DNA from 3 places in the Centipeda dianae genome. Region 3 is predicted to be linked to each of the others. Evidence: riboswitches for the same ligand, from Rfam matches in the RefSeq annotation. Region 3 holds a riboswitch; each other region holds the start of a gene.
The links. Region 3 has a riboswitch for molybdenum cofactor ahead of QU667_RS10265 (FecCD family ABC transporter permease). Riboswitches for the same ligand answer to the same signal wherever they lie in the genome.
Positions count from the first base shown of each region.

Region 1: linked by a shared signal. The riboswitch ahead of QU667_RS11425 (hydrogenase small subunit) and the one ahead of QU667_RS10265 (FecCD family ABC transporter permease) in region 3 are both predicted to bind molybdenum cofactor.
Region 2: linked by a shared signal. The riboswitch ahead of modA (molybdate ABC transporter substrate-binding protein) and the one ahead of QU667_RS10265 (FecCD family ABC transporter permease) in region 3 are both predicted to bind molybdenum cofactor.

Region 1 covers NZ_CP128650.1:2,352,187-2,358,162, reverse strand. The annotation lists gene QU667_RS11430 (hypothetical protein) at 1-649, shown strand, start outside; molybdenum cofactor riboswitch at 749-913, shown strand; gene QU667_RS11425 (hydrogenase small subunit) at 1,164-2,252, shown strand; gene QU667_RS11420 (nickel-dependent hydrogenase large subunit) at 2,249-4,162, shown strand; gene cybH (Ni/Fe-hydrogenase, b-type cytochrome subunit) at 4,175-4,858, shown strand; gene QU667_RS11410 (heavy-metal-associated domain-containing protein) at 4,932-5,174, shown strand; gene QU667_RS11405 (hydrogenase maturation nickel metallochaperone HypA/HybF) at 5,176-5,514, shown strand; gene hypB (hydrogenase nickel incorporation protein HypB) at 5,518-5,976, shown strand, end outside.
Region 2 covers NZ_CP128650.1:364,836-370,811, forward strand. The annotation lists gene QU667_RS01830 (sulfate/molybdate ABC transporter ATP-binding protein) at 1-1,013, opposite strand, end outside; gene modB (molybdate ABC transporter permease subunit) at 1,013-1,681, opposite strand; gene modA (molybdate ABC transporter substrate-binding protein) at 1,681-2,484, opposite strand; molybdenum cofactor riboswitch at 2,478-2,610, opposite strand; gene moaC (cyclic pyranopterin monophosphate synthase MoaC) at 2,617-3,099, opposite strand; gene QU667_RS01850 (molybdopterin-binding protein) at 3,439-4,467, shown strand; gene QU667_RS01855 (molybdopterin molybdotransferase MoeA) at 4,611-5,816, shown strand; gene moaA (GTP 3',8-cyclase MoaA) at 5,830-5,976, shown strand, end outside.
Region 3 covers NZ_CP128650.1:2,110,273-2,116,248, forward strand. The annotation lists gene QU667_RS10255 (ABC transporter substrate-binding protein) at 72-1,127, opposite strand; gene QU667_RS10260 (ABC transporter ATP-binding protein) at 1,343-2,128, opposite strand; gene QU667_RS10265 (FecCD family ABC transporter permease) at 2,128-3,132, opposite strand; molybdenum cofactor riboswitch at 3,232-3,388, opposite strand; gene QU667_RS10270 (hypothetical protein) at 3,542-4,297, shown strand; gene QU667_RS10275 (YwqG family protein) at 4,591-5,808, opposite strand; gene QU667_RS10280 (TRAP transporter permease) at 5,805-5,976, opposite strand, start outside.

The sequences.
Region 1 (5,976 bases), 240 kb from region 3:
CGCAGATGCGGATGCAAAAAATGCGGACGAGGAGAGCACTCTTGAGGAGGAGCTGGATGAACTCGGTGATGCGTCTGTCGGTTCGCACGAGGAAGAACGCACATCGCATCCTGCGCATGAGGGCGCAGCAGCGCAGGAGTCTGCTGCAAAAGAGCCCGCACCGCAGGACGGTGGGCACGGGATCGGCATTGCTCCCACGGCATCTGACAATGCTGCCTACGGCGCGGCGACCGCGATCGAACCCGTGACGCTCGCGGAGGGCGACTGGGTCTTTATCGAGGGCGACGAGCGGCGCGGGTGGTTCTTTGACCGCACGCGGATGCAGCGGAACGAGGACGGCACACTTTCCTACTGGCAGCTCATCCTCTACAACGACCTCGGCAGCGCACAGTTCGTGCGTGCGATGCACGACGAGGCATACGAAAACGTCCGTTACACCCTCCAACGGCGCGTGCTCGACCCCAAAAAGAACACGATCCGCACCTATGAGATCATCGCCTATGACGGCGCGAACACGGTGATCACGGATGCGGAGCGCGACGGGCACGCTGCCGAGATCCGTCCGAACACCATGGCGGAGAAGGAGCGTGACGCCGTGAAGAAGGCGGCGAAGAAATACAAGGTGAAAAATAAATCTCGGACATACTGAGAATAAATGTCGTATATTGACATTTTCCACAAAATCTGTTAGAATTAACAAACGATTAAGAAAGCGTAATCCGTGCTTCCTTCCATAGCAGAGGGGGAAACTCCTCTCCGTTTCCGAGCAAAAATATCTAAGGGCATGTGCCTATGATATTGCGCCTGCGCTGCGGCTCGGCCAAGACGCGCACAGGGTTCGGGCAGAAATGCCCGTGCCTTCCCGTCGGGAGGCATCGTCTCTCCCTTGAAAAGGAAACGACAGAATCGCCAATCACGGGATGTGTCTGCATCTGTTTCGATGTGCATAGATGCGGTGGATACGACTGTGTCATGGGCTGTTTGTCGTGCCTTGGGTACGGGGGACAGCCTTTTTGCGTGAAAAAACGAACGTAAAATTAGTTTCTCTGCCGCACAAAAGTGTATTTCTTTTTTTTAGGAATCGGTGTATAATTATAAAAATTTTCTATAACTATGAGTAATCATTATCAATTATAAATGGTGTATAGATTAGGAGGATTCGTGTGAGTAAAAGGGAGAGCTTGTGGGAGGCCTATCTCGCAAAGGGCATGAGTCGGCGCAGCTTTTTGAAGGGCTGCGTGACGCTCACGTCGCTGATGGGGCTGAGCACGGACATGATGACGAAGGTCGTCGAGGCGGCGGAGACGAAGCCGCTGCCGGTCGTGATCTGGCTGCACGGGCACGAGTGTACGGGCTGCGATGAGTCGTTCATCCGCTCGGGTGCGCCGCTCGCGTCCGATCTGGTGCTCAGCAACATTGCGCTGGAGTACAGTCATGTCCTCAGTGCCGGCTGCGGCGAGCCGTTCGAGGAGCACCTCGAAACCACGGTCAAGAAGTACCACGGTGAGTACATCCTCGCGGTCGAGGGTGCGGTCGCGGCGGGCGAGCACGCCTACACCTGTATGTCGGGCGGCAGACCCTTCATGGAGACGTTGAAGCACGTCGCGGCAGGGGCAAAGGCGGTCATTGCCTACGGCACGTGTGCAACGGCGGGCGGCATCCAGGCGGCTGCGCCGAACCCGACCGAGTCGCGCGGCATCCGTGCCTTCATCGGGGCGAAGCCCTACATCGCCGTGCCCGGCTGCCCGCCGATCCCCGAGGTCATGACGGGGGTCGTCATGCACGTTGCGCTCTTCGGCACGCTGCCGCCGCTCGACGGGGAGGGGAGACCGCGCCAGTTCTACGGCAACCGCATCCACGACACCTGCTATCGCCGTCCGTTCTTCGATGCGGGGATGTTTGCCGATCGCTTTGACGATGCGGGCGCAAAGGCGGGCTGGTGCCTCTATCACCTCGGGTGCCGAGGACCTGAGACATACAATTCCTGCGGCAATCTGCGCTGGTACCAAGGAATGTCGTACCCGATCCAGTCGGGTGCGCCCTGCATCGGGTGCAGCAATGCGAATTTCTGGGATGATGCGCCCTTCTCGAAACGTCTGCCCGAGTATGACGGCATCGACGTGGATATGGTCGGTGCGGGGCTTGCCGTGGCGACGGCGGTTGGTGTCGCGGCACACGCGGGCGCGAGCCTTGTGCAGAAGAAATGTCACGAGAAGCAGCTTGAAAACGAGGGAAAGCAGGTGCATGAATGAAACACGTTGTTGTTGACCCGATTACGCGCATTGAGGGGCATCTGCGCGTCGAGATCCAGGTGGATGAGGCGACGGGCAAGGTCACGGATGCCATCTCCTCCGGAACGGCATGGCGCGGGCTTGAGCTCGTCATGAACGACCGCGACCCGCGCGATGCGTGGGCGTACATCCAGCGCATCTGCGGCGTCTGCACGTCCTCCCATGCACTCGGCTGTCTGCGTGCGGTCGAGGATGCGCTCGGCATCACCATCCCGAAGAACGCACACTACATCCGCAACATCATCGCGGCATCCCTCGGCCATCAGGATCACATCATCCATTTCTACCACCTCCACGCGCTCGACTGGGTCAGCCCGTTGGAGGCTCTGAAGGCGGATCCTGCGGCGACGGCGGCACTCCAGAACACGGTGCTCAGGGCCTACCGTCTGCCCTTCCGCGGCCCACAGGGACTTGAGACGGAGGCGTATCCGCACGACTTCCCCGTCTCGAACGCGGACTACTATGCGGCGATCAAGGCGAAGGTGCAGAAGATCGTGGAGAGCGGCCAGCTCGGTATTTTCTCCGCGCAGTGGTGGGATCACCCCGACTATCAGATGCTGCCGCCCGAGGTGCATCTCATGGCGATTTCCCACTATCTTGAAATGCTGGACAAGCAGAAGGATCTCGTCGTTCCGCACGTCGTCTTTGGCGGCAAGAACCCGCACCCGCACTATTGTCTCGGCGGTATGCCCTGCTCCATCTCGATGGAGGACGGCAACGCACCGATCAACACGGCGCGGCTTGCGATTGTGGATCGCTCGATCCAGTCCGCACGCCACATGATGAACAACTACTATCTGCCGGATGTGCTCGCCATCGGGCATCTGTATGTGCAGAAGGGCTACACCTCGGGCGGCGGGCTCGCCAAGGAGCGCGTGCTCGGATTCGGGATGTTCCCCGAGGAGCCGTTCTCAGGCGCAACGAACGGCGACTTTTTCAAGGATCTGCTCGTACGCTGCAACGGCGTCGTCGAGAACTTTGCGGGCGGCGTGATGCAGGCGAAGGTCTATGACTTTAAGATGGAGGATGTCTCCGACCCCGAGGTCATCAGCGAGAGCGTCGAACACGGCTGGTACGAGTACAGCGGCGGCGACAGCAAGGGGCTGCACCCGTGGGAGGGCGAGACGAAGCCGCACTACACAGAGCCGAAGGAAGGTACCAAGACGGAGTGGAAGGCGCTGAACGAGCAGGGCAAATACTCGTGGCTCAAGACGCCGAAATGGCGCGGCAAGCTCTGCGAGGTCGGCCCCTTGGCGCGCTACATCGTCCTCTACACGAAGGCAAAGCAGGGGCTGCTCGGCGACCTCACGTGGGCGGAGCAGATGATTGTCGATCAGATCGACGCGGTGACGAAGGTGCTCGGCGTTCCTGCCGAGGCGTGGCTGCCCTCGACGGTCGGCCGCACGGCGGCGCGTGCGCTCGATGCGCAGCTGCAGGCGGAGATCAGCAAGTTCTTCTTTGACAAGCTCGTCGCGAACATTAAGAGCGGCGACACGCGCGTGGTGAACAACGACAAGTGGGATCCCTCCTCGTGGCCGAAGGAGGCGAAGGGCGTCGGCTTCTACGAAGCGCCGCGCGGTGCGCTCAGTCACTGGGCGGTCATCAAGGACGGCAAGATCGCCAACTATCAAGCGGTTGTGCCGACGACGTGGAACGCCTGTCCGCGCGATGATGCAGCGGGACACGGTGCGTACGAGATGGCGATGATGGATACGCCCGTCAAGATCGCCGACAAGCCGCTGGAGATCGTGAAGGCGGTGCGCTCGTTCGATCCGTGCATGGCGTGCGCGACGCACCTCTTTAACGCAAAGGGGGAGAAGATCCGCGTCGTCACGACCGACCCCTACGCCGGCGTGCGCGTGGACGAATAGGGGGCGATCCGCATGAAACAAGAAGTACGCAAGGAATATTACCTCTTCAGTCCCTTCCTGCGCATCTTTCACTGGCTGATGGTCATTGCGATCATCGTGCTCTTTATCACGGGCTTCCTCATCACGAAGCCGCCCGTCATTCTCGCCTCCGAGCCGACGGATACGCCGCTCCTGATGAACCTCGTGCGCAACATCCACTTCATTGCGGCGTTTGCGTTCTGTGCGGGCTTCATCGGGCGCGTCTACGGCTTTATCATCAATCGCGGCGACCGCCTTTTCCCGCATTTCTGGAAAAAGCAGTACTACCGCGACATGATGGATGTCGGTCTGCACTATGCGCTCATCAAGCCGTCGCACGCGCCGTTCCTGCGCAACCCTCTGGCGCGCGCTTCGTATGCAGGGCTGTATGTGCTCGTCGCCATCGAGGTGCTGACGGGCTTTGCCATGTACTATATGACGGAGCCGTCGGCGATCGGCGGCATCCTGTTCGGCTGGGTGAACCGTGTCCTCGGCAACGAGTTCATGTCGCATTTCGTGCATCACTATGCAGCGTGGGCGATCATTCTCTTTGCCATCGGACATTTCTACATGGTCATCCGTGCGGAGTTCATGGAGGGCGAGGCGGAGGTGTCGAGTATGTTCGCAGGGTCGAAGCTGCTGCGGCATACGCCCGCCGATGCGAAGGATGTGGAGTAAACCTTTGGGAGCGTTTCTGCGTGTCCAACGCGAACGCTTCATTGCGCAAGCGTAGAATACAAAGGAGATTTTTATGTGTAAAGAATGCGGTTGTGGACTCGCGGAGAGCACCACGCATTTACAGTTTTTTGTCAAGGGCTATACGGAGGAGAATGCCGCCGCTGTGGAGAAGGCACTCCTCGGGCTGCCCGGCGTTCTCTATGTGCATATACATACGCATGACGGTGAAACGACAGTGGACTATGATCCGGCAAAAACGAAGATGATGGAGCTGATCTCCACGTTTGCCGCGCACAATCTCTCGGCGGAGCTCTAGGATGCACGAGATGGCGATTGCCGAGGGAATCTTGGACATCGCTCTTGACTATGCCCATGAAAATAAGGCACAGCGCATTGACCGTATCCATCTCCTGCTCGGTGAGCTCTCGGGGGTGGAAACGGAGGCGCTGACGCTTGCCTTTCGGGTGCTCGTACGCGGGACCATGGCGGAGACGGCGGCACTGACGTGGGAGTGCATTCCCCTTGCGGGACGCTGCCATGATTGCGGCAGAGAGCGGCGGCTGCGCCCCGCAGACGTTCTCTGCCCCGTCTGCGGCGGCGGGATGGAGATGACGCACGGGCGCGAGATGCGTGTGGACTATATAGAGATGGAATAGGATATGAAGGTAGTTGTAAAGGCGGACATCCTCGGCAGGAACGAGGCGGCGGCGGCGGAGAATGCGGCGCTCTTTGCGCGGCACGGGATCTATGCGCTGAACCTCCTCGGCTCGCCGGGCTGCGGCAAGACCTCGCTGCTGGAGCGGACGCTTGCGGCGCTCGGCGGGGAGCTGCGCATGGCGGTGATCGAGGGCGATCTGTTCACGACGAAGGACGCGGCGCGCATCGAGCGGTGCGGCGCACCCGTCGTGCAGATCAACACGAGCGGCGGCTGTCATCTGGATGCGGCGATGGTCGCGGCTGCTCTGGACAAACTCGATCTCACCGCGCTCGACCTCGTTGTGATCGAGAATGTTGGCAACCTCGTCTGCCCCGCCGAGTTCGCGCTCGGCGAGGATGCGAAGGCGGTCGCGCTCAGCATCACGGAGGGCGACGACAAGCCGCTGAAATACCCGCTCATT
Region 2 (5,976 bases), 650 kb from region 3:
AATTTGAAATGTAATGTATCACATACCCCGGCGTTCTGTGCCTCCCAGATCGCCTTGCCGATTTCCCAGCGGATAGGAAGTCCGCCGTCTGCGAACCGCAGCATGATGATGTAGGTAAAGGTGCTCTCGATGATCTCGTCGATGTGTGCGGGGAGGACGTTCTCGCCGCACCTGTCTGCAAGCGTCAGATAATGTGCGCGGATGGCGATATGGCGCACGTCCGTCTCGGTATCCGCGACGCGGAGCGTGATGCCCCAGTCGGTCGCCGCGACATGGTGCTCGTCCGTGCGGTGGGCGGCAGAGATGTTTTTGCAGCCCGTGAGCGCAGTCGCGGCACATGTGCCGGGATGCCGAAAGAGTTCGTGCTTGTCCATGGGCGGCGTGAGATGTCCACGATCTACCGTTGCAATCTCCTCCGCGATGCGGAATGCCTCGTCACGGTCGTGTGTGACAAGGATTGCCGCGATGTTCTGCGCCGCAAGGATTTCACGCAGTGCCGTTTCGATCTGCCATTTCAGATGGGTGTCGAGCGCGGAGAGCGGCTCGTCGAGGAGCAGCACATCCGCGCCGTGTGCGAGGATGCGTGCAAAGGCGACGCGCTGCTGCTGACCGCCCGACAGCCCCGCAGGATAGGCGTTTTCAAGCCCTTCCAGCGAGAAGCGTGCAACGTTCTCTTTGAAGATACGCTCCTTTTCCTCCTGTGAGCCGTCGAGCGCGAAGATGATGTTCTCGCGCACGGTCATGTTTGGAAAGAGGGCGTAGTTCTGAAAGAGATAGCCGACGTTCCGCGCCTGCGGCGGGAGATGGATGCGCTTTTCGCTGTCGTAGAGCGTGCGTCCGTTGAGGACGATCTGCCCGCGATCGGGACGTTCGAGCCCCGCGATGCATCGCAGCGTCATACTCTTGCCGCTGCCCGACGCACCGAGGAGGGCGAGCGTTGTATCCGTGAGCGTGAAATTCGCCGCAAGGGTGAAATCACGCAGCCGCTTTTCGATGTTTACAATCAGCTCCATCAGCGCACCTCCCGTTTGAGGTACAGGTTCATCGCCCCGATAAAGACGAGCGAGAACAGGGAGATGACGATTGCCCAGCGAAAGGCGAGGTCGTAGTCGTTTGCCTGTACCGCCGCGTAGATGGCGGTGGACATGGTCTGTGTGTGTCCCGGGATGTTGCCCGCGAACATGATGGTCGCGCCGAACTCGCCGAGCGCACGCGCAAACGAGAGGACAAGACCCGCGAGGATGCCGTGGCGCGTATTCGGCAGGATGATCTGCCAAAAGATGCGTCCGTTGCTGACACCGAGGGTTTGCGCTGCATGGATCATGTTTCGATCCATCGCCTCGAACGCACCGCGTGCCGTACGGTACATGAGCGGTAGGCTCACGATGACCGCCGCGATGACCGCCGCGCGCCACGTAAAGACGAGCGGCAGGTCGATCGACAGGAGAAAGCTCCCAATGGCGCTGCGCTTCCCGAGGAAGAGCAGGAGGAAGAATCCGACGACGGTCGGCGGCAGGACGAGCGGCAGGGTGATTACGGCATCGGCAATCGTGCCCGCGAAACGGCTTCGGATCTGCAGCACGCCGTACGCGAGCGCGATGCCGAGGAAAAATGTAATCACCGTCGCAAGTCCCGCGACCTCAAGCGAGATGATGAGCGGGGATAGTGTTTCGTCCGTCATTATTTCACTTTGAAGCCGTACTTCTCAAAGACCTTTTTCGCCGCATTGGTTTGGAGGAACGCGAGGAAATCCTTTGCTTCCTTCATGTTCTTTGCATCTTTGAGAACAGCGGCGGGGTAGACGATGGGCTTGTGCGTATCGGCAGGGGCGACGGCGGTGACCTTCACCTTGTCCGAGATAGCGGCATCGGTCGCATAGACAACGCCGCAGTCCGCATCGCCCGTCTCGACCCACGCGAGCACCTGACGGACATCCGAGCCGTAGACGGCACGTGCCTTCACGTCGTCGAGGATACCGAGCTTCGTAAAGACCTCCTCGCTGTACTGCCCGACGGGTACGCCCTTGGGCTCACCGAGGGCGATGTGCGCGACCTGTGGGTCAAGCACTGCCTTGAAGTCGGGCAGGTTCAGCTTGCTGTCCTTCGCCGTGATGAGCACCACGTCGTTGATGAGCAGATCGACGCGCGTGCCGTCCGCGAGGAGCTTCTTCTCGTCGAGTGCGTTCATCTGCTTCTGTGCGGCGGAGACGAAGACATCGGCGGTGCCGCCGTTCTCAATCGCCTGCTGGAGTGCTCCGCTGCTGCCGAAGTTGTAGACGAGCTTCGTGTTCCCGTGCTCCTTTTCGTACATGGTCGCGAGTTCCTTCATCGCATCCGTGAGGCTTGCCGCCGCCGAGACCTGCAGCTCGACAGGACCTTCCTTCGGCGTTTCCATCTTGTTCGCGCTGTCGCCGCCGCCGACGCAGCCGGCGGTAAAGAGTGCCATGGCGGCGAGACCCGCCGTGAGTAAATTCCTGAGTTTCATGATGGTATTCTCCTTTACAAAATAGGTAGGTATGTCTGTTTCTAGGCATACCCTGTGACGGAATCCGTCAGGCAAGGTGTCGTAGCTTTCCCCTTAGACGATCCTTGCTCGGAGTTGGTTGAGGGACCCCCATCAGCGGACGAATGTGCCGCTCTTACCACCGGACTTGCGCTCAAGATGAATGTCCCCGATCTCCATGCGCTTGTCGATTGCCTTGCACATATCGTAGATCGTGAGCAGTGCAACGCTCACGGCGTGCAGTGCCTCCATCTCGACACCTGTCTCGCCCGTGACTTTTACGGCGGCAGATGCGCGAACGGCACGGCGTGGGATCTCCTCAAGCGCGAAGTCGAGCGTACACTTGGCGAGCGGCAGCGGGTGACAGAGCGGGATTGTGTCCGATGTGCGTTTTGCCGCCATGATGCCCGCGATGCGTGCAACGCCGAGCACGTCGCCCTTCGCTGCCGTGCCGCCCTCGATGGCGGCGTAGACCGCGTCACTCACGTAGATGCGCCCGCTTGCGATCGCCTCGCGGTGCGTCTTCTCCTTTCCACTGACATCGACCATGATCGCAGCGCCGCCCTCGTCAAAATGCGTCAGTCCTGTATTCGGCATATACCTTCCTCCTTCCCTACCGAATGCTTTCATCATAGCGTAACTTGCATTGAAAATCAATCGGTTGCCCCTAGGAATCGCCGATAAAATGAAGTCCGTCAGATCTTCCTGTAATCTTCTGTTCAAGAGTGGGACTATGGGGGTAAAAAACCTTTCTCATTTACGAAAAACCATAGAGAAAATCTATTTTGTGTGGTATAATCAATAAGAAGAATATATAAATGAGAATGATTTTTAGAAATGGATTTGTTTGTTGTGAAAATCATTTGAATGTGATCGTGGATATGTATTGAACATGATATGTTTTTGAATATGCTGTCAATGCAGCGGAGGGGGACTATGCGGGAAGTTCGTGTTCAGGACGCAGTGGGGATGGTACTCTGCCACGATATTACGGAGATTGTGCGCGGGGAGCGCAAGGGGGCACGCTTCCGCAAGGGCGATGTGATCCGTGCAGAGGATGTGGAGGTACTGCTGCGCATCGGCAAGGAGCATATCTACGTCTGGGAAGACAATGAAAATATGCTGCACGAGAACGACGCTGCGGCAATTCTGCGCGATGTCTGTCAAAGTGAATATATGACGGCGAGCGAGCCGAAGGAAGGCAAGATCGAGCTGACCTCGACGGTGGCGGGGGTGTTCGAGGTACGCGAGGAAGCTCTCGATGCGGTGAATGACATCACGGATGTGATGATCGCGACGATCGCACAGCATTTTCCTGTGAAGGCGGGGACGAAGCTCGCGGGGATGCGGGTGATCCCGCTCGTCATTGACAAGAGTATTATGGAAAAGGTGCGCGAGACGGCGGGCTCGGAGTCGCTGCTGCGCATTCTGCCCTATCGAACGATGAAGGTCGGCGTTGTGACGACGGGCTCGGAGGTCTTTCACGGGCGGATCAAGGACACCTTTACACCTGTCATCGACAGCAAGCTGCGTGCGTTCGGACTGCGCGTGGACGAACACCGCCTCTCGGACGACGGGACGGAGCATACGCGTGCGGCGATTGAGGAGCTGCTGGATCTCGGCATGGATATGGTGCTCTGCACGGGTGGCATGAGCGTCGATCCAGACGACCGCACACCCGCAGCGATCCGCGCGACGGGGGCGCGTATCGTGACATACGGCGCACCCGTGCTGCCGGGCGCGATGTTCCTGCTCGCGTACTACGAAAAGAACGGGCGCAGCGTGCCGATCATGGGGCTGCCGGGCTGTGTGATGTACGCGCCCGCGACAATCTTTGACATCATCGTGCCGCGCGTCGTGGCGGGCAGTGAGTGGACACGGCGCGAGATCACGCGCCTCGGCATCGGCGGGCTCTGCATGGAGTGCAAGGTGTGCCACTATCCTGTGTGCCCGTTTGGGAAGTAGGGGGATGCTTAGGGGCGACGAACCGACTTCACACGATAGTTTCATCTGATAGGCACTGATTCATTGCGAGTGTGATATTTCGCACAGACACAGAGGCGAATCTCTTGTATAAAGATACGTGAATGAAGATTAGGAGGGGAACAATGCAGAACATCGAACTCGAACAGGCGGTGGAGGTACTGCTCGCACATACAACACCGGTTGCGGAAACGGAGCGCGTTCCCCTGTTGGATGCCGTGGGGCGCGTTGCGGCGGAGGACGTGCGTGCGGGCTTTGACAACCCGCCGTTCGACCGCTCGCCGCTCGACGGATATACGTTCGCGGCGGCGAGCACGGCAAACGCCTCGGCGGAGAATCCTGTGACACTGCGTGTCATCGGCGAGGAGTGCGCGGGGGATTTCTTCGATGGCGCTGTCGGCGCGGGCGAGTGCGTCCGCATCATGACGGGCGGTGCGATTCCGAAGGGCTGCGACTGTGTGGTGCGGCAGGAGGATGTGCAGGAGGACGGGGCGCGGATTCACGTTCCGTTCACGTCCAAGTCGTATGAGAACTACTGCTATGCGGGCGAGGACATTAAGAAGAACACCGTGCTCATCCGTCAGGGGCAGCGCATTCGTGCGGCACATCTGGCGGTGCTTGCAAGCGAGGGCTATGGGGATGTCCTTGTCCATCGGCGTGTGCGCGTCGCGGTGGCGAGTACGGGGGATGAGCTGCTCCAACCGGGCGAGCCGCTGCGTCCCGGCAAGATCTACAACAGCAATCTTTACCTCCTTGCGGGGCGGCTGAAGGAACTCGGTGCGGAGGTGACGGTCGTCGGCTCGGTACCCGATGATGTGGAGCGAGCGGCAGAGGTGATTGCCTCCTATGCGGACAGTGTGGATCTCTTTTTGACCTCGGGCGGCGTGTCCGTGGGCAAGAAGGACATCATGCACGGCGTTGTGCCTGCGCTCGGTGCGCAGAGGCTCTTTTGGCGCGTTTGCATGAAGCCGGGGGCGCCCGCGATTGCCTATATGCGCGGGAAGATGCTCGGCGTTGCGCTCTCGGGGAATCCGTTCGCGGCGTATGCAACGTTCGAGTTGATGGCGCGTGCGGCACTTGCACATCTCGCGGGTGAAACGGCGGTCGCGCTGCCGCGGCGTCGTGCGGTGCTTGTGGACGCATTTCCAAAGGCGTGCGTCGGGCGGCGGTTCTTGCGTGCACGGATCGAAGCGGATGGGCGTGTTTCGCTGCCCGATCAGCATGCGTCCGGATCGCTCTTTTCGGCGGCGGGCTGCGATGCGTTCGTGGATGTGCCGGCGGGGACGAAGCCGCTGGCGGCAGGGACAGAGGTCGAAGTGGTATTGTTGTAGAAGAAGGTTCACAATGCAGGATCAGTTTCAACGGAAAATTGAATATCTGCGCATCTCGGTGACGGACTGCTGCAACCTCCGATGCCGCTACTGTATGCCGGCGCACGGCGTGAAGAAGATGGCGCACGCAGATGTGCTCACCTACGAGGAGATCCTGCGG
Region 3 (5,976 bases):
CCGCTGTCCTAAAATATATTGCTGCACTGCCGCAGAGAGTTCTGGAACAGTGCCGACAAGCAATGAAACAATTACTTCGCAGGTGCTTCGCCCTTGATGATGCGCTGTGCATCCGCCTCGCTCAGATCATAGTGGAGGAAACGCTTGTAGAAGTCCACCGTCTCCTTCACGAGATCGACATCGGCAAAGAGCTGCGGCTGGATGGTCTGTGCCGCCCAGAGGAGCTGCAGAGCAGACTCGGCGCTGTAGCGATCCCAGTTGAACGTGCCAACGGGGTTCGCATAGATGCGCCCGTTCCTCACCGCCTTGAGGCTCGACCACTGCGGATCGTTCTTGATCGCCTCAATGCCCTTCGCGGACTGCGTGCCGCCGATGATGATGATGTCGGGATCCGCCTTGAGGACTTCCTCGATGGTCGTCTTGATCTGCGGCCCCTTCGCCGTGATGGCATTCCTGCCGCCGCCATAGCGAATCCACTCGTCAATGATCGTATCCACGCCATCCACCTTGAAGAGGTCGTCGCCGCCGACAATGTGGAGCACGACGGGGCGTTCGGCATCGCTGAGCTTCTTCGTGCGCTCATCCGTAAACTTCGTTTTCTCGTCGAGGTAGGAGAGGTATGTCTCCGCATTCTTCACGGCATCGCCGCCGAGCACATCGCCCGTGATCTTCACAACCTTGCGCAGCCCGTCATAGGTCGCGAAGTTGACACGCACCGCCGTATAGCCGTTCTTGCGTGCCGTCTCGATCTGCTCCTTGTTGCTCGCAAGCACGACCTGCGGCTTCTCCTTCTCAACCTCTTCCCAGTTCACATCCGTGCCCTTGACGGGTGCGGAGATCTCCGCAATGCGCGGATAGACCTGCGCGAACCACGGGAGCCCCTGCACGTTCTTCGTCGTCGTGACGAGCTTGTCCGCGCCGCCGAGGAGCAGCACGACCTGATTGTTCGCGTGCCAGAGGTCGGCGATGCGCTCGACGTTCGCGGGGATCTTGACCTCCGTGCCGTCGATGTCCGTGACTGTGCGCGCCCTTTCCTGTTTGCCCTGCGCAGCGTTCTCCGTCCCGCAGCCCACGAGTGCTGCAAGCACCATGATGAGTGCCAGCAGCGCAATGAGATTTTTCTTCATTGCATACATCCTTTCATCTGAAAACCTGAAAATTTATTGTGAGCGTGTAATCCCCCGTAGCGAACCCTAGTGGAACAAGCGGGAAAAGCACACGTTCTGCCCCCTGCGGATTTTATTCGTTCAAGCGAAGCGCGTTTGGAATCCGCAGGTATTTAGGCAGATAAGTGTGCGACCGCTTGTGCAACGAGGCGTTCGCGAGGGGGATGCACGACATACTACAGCCGCGGAATCACGCAGACCGTACGCCCCACATTGTCGCTGTGGAAAAGGCTCAGCTTCGTTCCGTACAGTTCCTCCAGATGCGATGCCCGTACCTCGTCCACGGATTCGTAAAAATCCATATGTGTGCCGAAGCAGAGCGCGACGCGGCTGTTCAGCAGCAGCGCCTGCTCGGGCAGATGCGTTGTAAAGACCACACCGTAGCCCTTTGCACGCAAGTTGTCGATGGTCTGTAGGACGAGCACCTGATTGCGCACATCGAGCGCCGCCGTCGGCTCGTCCATGAGGATCAGCCTCGTATTTTGAAGCAGTGCGCGCCCGATGGCGACCAGCTGCCGCTGCCCGCCGCTGAGTTCCCTGCACTGGCGGTTGCGGATGTGCGCGATGCCCAGTTCCTCAAGAATCACATCCGTCTGCCCGTAGTCCGCCTTGCTCGGTGCGGAGAACATCCCCGTGCGCACCGTCGCACCGAAGGACACATAGTCGCGCACCGTGAACGAACTCTCTGCGCTGATAATCTGCGGAACGAACGCGATCTCCCGCGCACGCTCGCGCGGCGACATTGCATAGATGTTGTGTCCGTTCGTATAGATGCGTCCCTGTGTCAGCTCCTGAAAGCCCATCAGGCACGCGAGGAGCGTGGACTTGCCGACACCGTTGCGCCCGAGGAGCGCAAGCACCTCGCCACCCTTGATCGAGAACGAGATATGCTCGAAGATGTACGGCGCATCCGCGCGATAGCGAAACGAGCCGTCGTCGAGCCAAAGCATTGCGCGCTCCATCAGAAATACCTCCGCTGGCGGTAGAGAATCCACGCGAAGAACGGTGTGCCGACAAAGCCGCAGAGAATCCCGAGCGGCACCTCTGCCGAGGTCAGCGTGCGTGCAAGGAGATCGGCGAGCATCAGGAAGGATGCCGCGAGTACCGCCGTTGCGGGCAGGAGCTGCGCGTGGTTGCCGCCGACGAGCATCCGCGCCAGATGCGGCAGGATCAGGCCGATCCACCCAATCGTCCCGCTCAGGCATACCGCCGATGCCGTGAGGAGTGTCGCGAGCGCGATCACGGCAAGCCGCTCACGGTTCACATTCACGCCGAGACTCGCCGCCTCCTGATCCGAGAGCGAAAGCACATTCATGCGCCAGCGCATTGCAAGCAGCCCCGCGAGCGTGAGGACGATGATCGGCGTGACGTAGAGCAGGTTGTCCCACGAGACCTTTGCGAGGCTGCCGAGCTGCCAGTAGACAATATCCGCGAGCTCCGTATCGGGGTCGGCGAGGTATTTCAGCAGACCGATCACCGCCGCCATAAAGCCCGACACGATGATGCCGCAGAGCACGAGCACGATGCGTGAGCGGCTCTGCACGAGCTTCGGCAACATAAGCGTCATCGTAACCGCCGCAATGCCGCCGAGGAATGCCGCGACCGCCGTGCCGCCGAGCGTCAGATGCGCGAGAATCGCAAGGCACGCGCCCACGCTCGCGCCCTGCGAGACACCGAGGAGGTCGGGCGATACGAGATCGTTGCGGAAGACCCCCTGATACGCCGCGCCCGACACCGCGAGCGCAACACCCACGAGAATGTCGCCGAGCACGCGCGGCAGACGGATCACCATGACCACGTTATACATCGACGCGTCCCACGTGATCGGTAGTTCGATAAAATTCGACGCGAGAATTGCCACCACCTGATCAAACGGGACGTAAAACCGCCCCACCGAAAGTGAGAGGACGAAAAACAGCACAGCGAGCACACTGCCCGCCGCCATCATACGCGCATACTGCCCCATAAAGCCCCTTTCCCGTTCCGCAAATCTCCAAATTTTCCCAACAAAAAATGCCCGCCGGAAAATCCGGTGAGCAATTACAGCGCACAAAAAGAGCGCAGTCCTCCCCCTGCCGGTTTTCCTTTGCAATGCAGACAAATGTCTGCGGGCAGGGAAGGACGTTTCCATACCTTCCCCCGCGACCGCGATCCCCACCGCAGTCAGGCCGACGCACCATAGCATACGCCACAGGTACGGCAGCTCGAAAAACTGAAAAACAAATGTAGTTTGTATGAGTATAGCATGAGATTCAAAATAATACAATGAGAAAAATCACTGTATTGCCCCTGCCAAACGTCCATCTTGCAAAAGGCGGCGTGCTCATGTAAAATGGAATAAGATTGGTATGATTTGAATTTATAGGAGGTATCTTATGTTTCTGATACGATGCACGCACGCGATGCGCACCGTCCTCGCTGCGGCGATGCTGGGCGTACTCGCACTCACGAGCGGCTGTTTCAGCGGCGATGTGGACGTCGTCATCAACGAGGACGGCAGTGCCGACCTCAAGACCACGCTCATCAGCGTGCCGATGCTCGCCGAGATCGTCGAGCAGAGCAAGACAGCGACGACGGCAAAGAATCCGGATGCGCAGGTCACGCCCGTAACGAAGGAGAATATGTCCGGCTACGAGATCACGGAGCACTACGCGACGGTCGAAAAGCTGTCGGAGAACGACTTCTTCAAGGCGAACGAGGGCAAAAACACGGGCATCACCGCGAACAAGAGCCTGTTCTACACGGACTACAACTTCGACCTGCTCTTTGAGGGCAGCCAGAACGGCGGCGGCGCGGGTGCGTTTGCGAGCAACATCACGTTCACGTATCAGATGACGCTGCCCGTCGCACCCACGAGCTCGAACGCCGACCGTTCGGAGGACGACGGCAAGCAGCTCACATGGAACCTCGGCAAGACCCTCGTAACAGGCGAGTCGTCCAAGATCGAGGTCGCGTTCCGCATCTGGAACAAGACGGCGATCATCGGCGCGGTCGTCCTTGTCGTCGTTCTCCTCGGCGCGTGCGCGTTCTTCTTCCTCCGCAGACGCAAGGAGACGGAGGAGGAGCCGCAGCAGGTCATTGAGGACGCTCCCATCGACGTAACACCGAACGAGACGAACGTCAAGAACTAAAGATTGGCAAGCAAAAACGAGGAGCCCCTGCAAACGTGCAAGGGTTCCTCGTTTTTTGTAAATGGGTATTGGGCTCAGTTGTAATGCCCGCGACAGGCGAAAATCGGACGAAAAAATCTACGCCAATCTGAGGGTCTATTTTATCAGCGATTCCTTTATTCTGTCCATATCAAAGCAAACGAAGGCATCGCCCCTCTCCGTTTGTTGTGGTCGCACTCTGAGCGGCGACACACGCGCGGTTCTATGGTCATTGTATCTGATTTGCGCAAAAAATCAATCCCATTAAACACACGTCAACCGCACTGCAAAATCAGGTGGACACGGTCGAAATTCCGTGCGGCAAGGTCTTCCTTCCGAATCCAGAAGTAGATCAGACCACAGTCGCCGTACATCAGCTCCGTATCCTCGTCCGTCACCGTCCCCATTTGCAGCAGCAATACCCAACGATCCACGGATGTTTCCACCGGATCCGCATCCTCCTCTTCGGGGCGCCGTGCGTGCACATCCCCCTCGATGTCTCTGCTGTAAAGCTCACACTCCGGCTCCATTTCGCCCTGAATCTCATCCGCATAGCCGAGCATCTTCATGGGATTGTCCTCGTGTGCGGCAGCATCGTATCCGAACTCCGCCCGCAGTTCGTTGTAGGTGTCCCAATCCACCTCTTTCCCGCTCCTGCGGCTGTATGCAAAGGACGACAGGAGACTGACGGCATCCGCAAACGTCAGTGCCTGTTCGCCCACGCTCCACTCCTTCGTTTCCGCCGGGATCTCCGTCGAAACAAGCTGCTCCGTCTCCGGAAAATAATAGACGCGCGCATAGCCCTTGTGCCCCGGTTCGAAGCCCCACTCCATCGACATGGTCTCATAGAAGAAGCTGAGCACGCCCGTCTTCGGCAGGAGCCCCGTGCGGTCGTACTGCGCGGCTTCGCCAAGGTTGATCTGGGCGAGAAAGGCAAGCGGACGGTTCTTCGTCACTCCCTCGAAGTCCGTTCCCTTATAGTACGGCCAGGCAAAATCTGCGGGCAGGTCGGGCGTTCCGTAGAACTTGCTTGCCCCGACGGGAAGTTTTTTCTGCGAAGGATGATGTGTAATCACAATCTCCCGCCGCTGTGTGCGTTCAAAGAACGCCGTCACCGCACGGCGCAGACATTCCCGCTCCGCTTCAACTTCGCGCACGAGCTGTTCCACGCTCATAGAAGCGGGTTCCTCCGCATACCAGCCGTGCCTGTTTTCAACCGCCTCTTTGCACCGTTCCGTCATCCCGCCGGGCTTGCCAAAGAAGACGCGCTCGATCTCCGCCTTGCCCGCCGCATCATGCTCCGCCGCTTCCAAATATTGCAGAGCCAGACGCAAAGCACAAAGTTTCGGATAACGATTGACCGCAAAAAAGTACAGGGCATAGCCCATGCGGTAGTTCCAGAGCGCATCACGTGCGGATTCCGAAACCTCGTTCAGTGTCTTGATGGCATCGAAAAAGCTGCGCTCCTCGATGGATTCCTGCGCGGTCTTCATGCCGCTGCCTTCTTCACGCGGATATACTGCATCGCAAGAATCACGGCGAAGATGGCACACCCGATGATGTCGGTGGTGCCGCCGGGCTTTATCATGAACAGCCCCGCACCGATGAGGAGGATGCGCTCATACATGCGGCAGTGATCGGCAAGGAAGCCGCAGAGCGCG